Linked DNA regions of Cytobacillus luteolus. Each later gene encodes a partner of the first gene's protein in a complex. Links are inferred from orthologs where the notes say so. Each region holds a gene or a part of one and is shown on either strand. Other genes may lie near its edges.

Region 1 (3,237 bases):
GCAACAATGTTATTTCGGTCAAATTCATATTTAGTAGCTGCGTCATCTAAGAAAGAGTTCAATTCCTTTGTACGTTCAATTAGGTCTTGCTCATCAAATACACCTTCAGCTAGTCTTCGAAAAAATCGAGGCATGCCGTTTTCTAGAACATTTCCTCTTACACTTAATATAGAAGCAGTAGGATCTATCATTCCAGCTAAAGGTAGTAAATCATTTTCATTACCACCTGTTCCGTGTAGTAATAATAATGTTGGTTTATTCATGTCCTGGCCTTTTTCAAAAATATGCTTCACCTTTTTTCCTCCTTCTAGTTGCTATCATAAAATTGGTTACTTGTTTTCCTGTAAGCCTACTTTTTTCAATAGTGTAATCATTGTTTCTTTTTCTTCATTCGTAAGCCCAGAGAAGATTTTATGGACTTCTGCTTGGTGATTAGGAAAAATTTCTTCCATTAGCTTTTTACCTTCCTCGGTGATGGAAGCATAAATAACTCTGCGGTCTTTTGGACAAGAAACACGTTGTAGTAGTTTTTTGTTCTCCAGTTTATCAACTACATACGTGATGCTTCCGCTAGCAAGTAATACCTTTTTACCAATATGTTGAATGGGTTGATCTCCCTTGTGAAATAACAATTCTAATACTGCAAACTCAGTTGGGTTTAATCCATATGTTTTAATATCCTGTTCGACTAAGTCTGCAACCGTTCTGTTCGAACGAGCTAACACTATAAACAATTTTAACGAAAGACTAGAGTCGTTTAAATTTGGTTGATTTTGATTCATTCTTACCAATCCTTTATCTTGAATTCGAGATAATATTAGTATAGCTCATTTTCTACTATCAATTCAACCTTTTAGAATATACCCAGTAGTTTTTTCTTCTAAACAACGAAAAATAGAACTAGCATTTATGCTAGCCCTAGAATTATTAATCGGTTTAATATGGATCTGAAGGGTGTCCCATTTCTTCAGCTTGTTTAACTGCCTCATCCATTTTATTCTCTGAATTATTTCCTGCCATTTTCAAACCTTCTGCAACTCTTCTACCATATTCTTCGTCGCACTGAGTGAATATATCTACCATACGATCTTGAATTTCTTTACGACAAACAGATAGTGCACCTACAAGATTCGAGATGAGTTCGTCACGCTCCCAATCGTTAAATCTTCTGTATGTTTCACCAGCTTGTCCGAAATTGTTTTCACGCGATATCTTCTCTCTTTTTAAATTGCCTTCTACATATGGCTCATGCTCTTTTCCTGGATTCTTAGCTTCTTTCAGTCCCCCGATAAGAGATGGCTCATAATTAACATGCGGGTTCTGATCTTTTCCAAAGTCTGTACGATAATCCATCTGACCACCGGACTGATTTGTTGCCACATGTTTTTTCGGTTTGTTAATCGGCAATTGTAAGTAGTTAGAACCGACACGGTAACGCTGTGTATCTGAATAGGAGAATGTTCTTCCTTGAAGTAGTTTATCATCAGAGAAATCCAGTCCGTCAACAAGTACACCCGTACCGAAAGCAACCTGCTCTACTTCTGCAAAGTAGTTCTCAGGGTTTTTATTTAAGACCATTTTTCCAACTTTATGCCATGGATATTGATCTTTATACCATAGCTTAGTTGGGTCAAGTGGATCAAAGTCCAGTTCAGGATGTTCGCCATCCTCCATGATTTGAACATAAAGCTCCCATTCAGGATAGTCTCCTTTTTCAATTGCCTCATATAAATCCTGAGTGGCATGATTAAAGTTCATACTTTGCAATTTATCTGCATCTTTTTGGGCTAGATTTTTAATACCTTGAACAGGTTCCCAATGATATTTTACAAGGACTCCTTTTCCTTCTTCATTGACCCATTTATAAGCATGTACTCCCGAACCTTGCATTTCTCGATAATTAGCAGGAATACCCCATGGTGAAAATAAGAAAGTAACCATATGGGCAGATTCTGGTGTTTGGCACAAAAAGTCAAACATTCTTTCTGGATCTGATAGGTTCGTAACTGGGTCCGGCTTAAATGAATGAACCATATCCGGAAACTTTAATGGATCACGGATAAAGAATATCTTCAAGTTATTTCCAACTAAATCCCAGTTTCCGTCTTCAGTATAAAACTTAACGGCAAATCCTCTGGGGTCACGTAATGTTTCTGGTGAATGTCCTCCATGTACAACGGTTGAAAAACGTACAAATACTGGAGTTTGTACTTCTGTATTAGTAAATACTTTCGCTCTTGTATAGTTAGAAATAGGTTCCCCGTTAACTGTTCCGTAAGATTCAAAATAGCCATGTGCTCCGGCTCCACGAGCATGTACTACACGTTCAGGAATTCTTTCACGGTCAAAATGGCTGATTTTTTCAAGAAAATCATAGTTCTCTAAAGTAGTAGGACCACGATTCCCAACAGTTCTTACATTTTGATTATCAGTTACTGGATGGCCTTGACGGTTAGTTAAAATATCTTCTGATTGGTTGTGTTCATTTTGCTCATTCATGGGTTCATCTCCTTGAAAATGTACTACTTATCTACGCTACCAATATAGCCATATAAAATTTCAAAAATACCTTTTAAAGGAAAACTTTTGACCTAAATGACGAATAGTATCGTAGTAGAATGACAAACAATAGTGTTGTGAAAATAAAATAGGAAGGGAGATAAAATGAAACGTTCAAAGTACATTACAATACTCACTGTATTCCTCTTACTAATCACTTTACTTCCTACAAAGAGTCACGCTATTGCCGCAAAAGGTGCCATCTTAATGGAACAGCACTCAGGACGGGTTTTATATGAAAAAAATGCACATGCCCCACTAAGAATCGCAAGCATAACTAAAATAATGACAGCCATTCTAGCTATTGAGTCAGGTAAGCTGGATGACACTGTAAAGGTAAGCAATAAAGCCATACATACAGAAGGCTCCTCTCTTTATCTTCAACCTAATGAAAAAATGAAGTTAATCGATTTAACGTATGGACTTATGCTTCGTTCAGGAAACGATGCAGCAGTTGCTATCGCTGAACATGTTGGGGGAAGTTTAGACGAATTTGTGGATATGATGAACAAAAAAGCAAAGGAAATCGGTATGAAAAACACGGTTTTCGCAAATCCACACGGGCTTGATGATCATGAAAATCACTACTCATCTGCGTATGATATGGCTTTGTTAACTCGATATGCAATGAAGAATGAAACGTATGCAAAGATTTCAGGCACGAAAGATTATAGACCT
Region 2 (3,037 bases), on another replicon or contig:
AAATATGGAGCACCCATTAAGTGCAACTATTGTAGCAGCCGTTTTAACTGGTAGTGGTGGAGGCATAATTCGTGACCTTCTCGCCGGAAGAAAACCACTTGTTTTACGTTCTGAAATATATGGGGTTTGGGCCATTTTGGCTGGTTTGGCAGTTGGACTTGGTTTTGCAAGTTCACCATTTGAACTTTACTCATTATTTATTATTATTGTTGTTCTTAGGGTATTATCTTTCACGTATAACTGGAAACTACCACACAAACCAATGAAACCTTCAAGATCATTTCTACACTTTTAAGAGGCTGCTAAGCAGCCTCTTTTTTTAAGTAAGTTTAGTCTTTAAGAATTAAGTCCTGATTCTTTATTGTCATTAATTCCTCGCGTTCTTCTGACTCGCTTAGTAAAAGCCTCATCGCTTGGGCTCGAATTGATTTTTCGATAATATTTCGTACATATCGTCCATTACTGAATGATGAGGTCCCAGGACTATCTTGTTTGATTGAATATAAATGATCTCTAAACTTCCATTCTGCCTCTTTACTAAACACATACTCTCGCTCTACTAGCATCCTAGAGGCAATATCCATTAACTGATCAACGGTATAGTCTGGAAAATCAACAACAAGTGGAAATCTAGAGTATAAGCCCGGATTTAATGACAGGAAGTGATTCATCTCTTTAGAATAACCGGCAAGAATCAGCACAAAATCATGCTGTTTATCCTCCATATGCTTTACTAAAGTATCTATCGCTTCCTTTCCGAAATCCTTCTCTCCACCTCTAGCTAAGGAATAAGCTTCGTCTATGAACAAGATACCACCTAATGCCTTCTTAATTAAATCACGGGTCTTTTGAGCTGTATGGCCAATATATTCACCAACTAAGTCAGCACGTTCAGCCTCAATCAAATGACCTTTTGATAAAACATTCATTTGAAAAAAGAGCTTTCCTAGGAGTCTAGCTACAGTTGTCTTACCAGTACCAGGATTACCTTTAAACATCATATGAAGCGCTTGTTTCCCAGGTTTTAACCCCTGTTCTTCACGTTTTTTATTAATATAAATCCATGCATAGACTTCCTTTACAACACGCTTAATTTCATCCATTCCAACAAGCGCATTCATTTCATCTTCGATCTCTTTAAGAGCCGCATGTTTTACATGAGACCTCTTAGGGACGGGTTCCGGGGAAGAGGGATTAACAACTTTCAATTTTTTCTTTTGGCCATTTAAAATTACATTTATTTGTCCATTATTTTTCATTGTTATTGGTTGATCCAAAAGCTCTCACCTCTCAGTCTTTACCATTATACGTATAGCTTATAAAATTGTGACAAATGCCTATGTTTCGGCTGGTCACCATTTTAGTAAAGTGATGTAAATTCCATAGATTGTAGGTTAGGCAAGAAAACTAGGTTTACAGTCTGTCTTTTTCTATCAAAATTCTTCAAAATCTTTACTTTTTCCATGTCGAAATCAGACTTCTTGTCTAATTTTGCGCTTTCCCAAGAAATATTTTCCTCTTACAACATATAGAGTTTTTATGAGATTTATGAGAGGTTCTTACTAAAAAAAATAAAAAAGCAGCCTTTAAGGAGAAAAGGCCACTTTTAAGGGAATCATTTATTCAAGTTCTAATTGAATATTCTTTTGTGGTGAAAATGTGGAAATAGCATGCTTATAAATTAACTGCTGTTTACCCTCTGTTTCGAGCAATACCGTAAAATTGTCAAATCCCTTAATCAAACCACGTAGTTGAAACCCGTTTAAAAGAAATACTGTTACAAATGTATTATCTTTTCGAAGCTGATTTAAAAATTGGTCTTGAATATTGATTGCTTGTTTCATGAATTCGTCCTCCTCTATTCTCTATATTGATTAGTATTCGATTAAATTCTTAGCTTTCCTGCTATATATTTGAAAATTTCATTTATCTTTTCATCAAGCATTGAACTTCCAACACCTGTCATATCGAACCATTGAACATCCATCTTATTTCTAAACCATGTTAATTGCCTTTTGGCGTAACGCCTAGAATTTTGCTTCAATTGCTCAATAGATTCCTCCAAGCTACTTTTCCCATCAATATATTGATAAATTTCCTTATAACCAATTGCTTGGATTGATTGGCAATCTTTAAAGCCTCTCTCATAAAGAGACGTTACTTCTCGAAGTAATCCCATATTCATCATTTCATCTACTCGAAAATTTATTCGTTCATAGAGGATGTTTCGGTCCATCGTTAATCCTATGAGGGCTGTATCGTAGATCAACTCCCCTTCCTGCGTTTCTTGAGTTTCAGAAGCAGTTTTTCCAGAACTATGATACACTTCCAATGCTCTAATCACCCTACGGACATTGTTTGGATGAATCTTGTCAGCACTTTGTGGGTCAACCTGTTTCAAAAGATTATGTACAACTTCAATACCTTCTGTTAGGGCCATTTGCTCTAAACTTTTTCGGTAATTGTCATCTGAAGGTGATTCTGAAAACTTATAATCATAAATAACGGATTGAATATATAGGCCTGTTCCCCCCACGATCATAGGAAGTTTTCCTCGAGAGGTAATCTCCGTAATTAGATTTCTAACTAACTGTTGAAATTCTGCAACAGAAAAGTCTTCATCCGGTTCTTTTATATTTATTAGATGGTGTGGAATTCCTTCCATTTCTGCACTTGAAATTTTAGCTGTTCCTATATCCATCTCTTTATATATCTGCATTGAATCTCCACTAATGATTTCAGCATTTAGTATTTTTGCTAATTCTATGCTTAGCTTTGTTTTACCAACAGCTGTTGGACCAATCAGCACCACAAGCTTTTCTCTCTTTTTCTCTCCCAATAACCATCACTACTTTCAATTAAAAGGTAGTCTAGCGATAGTAAACGCTCTATAATGGCGAACACCAAACTAGTATATCCATTTTATTTCAAAAAATATCAGATATTTAATAAAAAAGTGAAAAACGATAATGTTTTTCACTTTTACATAACACGTTTAAATAATTTCTCCATCTCATAAGTCGTAAAATGAATGATA

The links.
Region 2: the proteins of J2Z26_RS01280 (region 1) and hfq are in contact, whole or in part, in a crystal structure (PDB 3VU3), measured with the Escherichia coli proteins. The link is inferred for Cytobacillus luteolus from one-to-one orthologs.

What each region holds. Positions count from the first base shown.
Region 1 is NZ_JAGGKM010000001.1:241,169-244,405, reverse strand. Bases 219-3,102 are described here. They hold J2Z26_RS01280 (catalase), read right to left. Parts: upstream 2,500-3,102; coding sequence 937-2,499; downstream 219-936. Other genes in these bases: J2Z26_RS01275 (D-alanyl-D-alanine carboxypeptidase family protein), read left to right, coding at 2,665-3,102; J2Z26_RS01285 (MarR family winged helix-turn-helix transcriptional regulator), read right to left, coding at 330-782; J2Z26_RS01290 (alpha/beta hydrolase), read right to left, coding at 219-293. Outside these bases: more of J2Z26_RS01290, read right to left, coding at 1-218; more of J2Z26_RS01275, read left to right, coding at 3,103-3,237.
Region 2 is NZ_JAGGKM010000002.1:242,163-245,199, forward strand. Bases 233-3,037 are described here. They hold hfq (RNA chaperone Hfq), read right to left. Parts: upstream 1,845-3,037; coding sequence 1,620-1,844; downstream 233-1,619. Other genes in these bases: J2Z26_RS06050 (trimeric intracellular cation channel family protein), read left to right, coding at 233-295; spoVK (stage V sporulation protein K), read right to left, coding at 330-1,259; miaA (tRNA (adenosine(37)-N6)-dimethylallyltransferase MiaA), read right to left, coding at 1,886-2,839; mutL (DNA mismatch repair endonuclease MutL), read right to left, coding at 2,983-3,037. Also shown: more of J2Z26_RS06050, read left to right, coding at 1-232. UniProt on the Escherichia coli protein: RNA chaperone that binds small regulatory RNA (sRNAs) and mRNAs to facilitate mRNA translational regulation in response to envelope stress, environmental stress and changes in metabolite concentrations.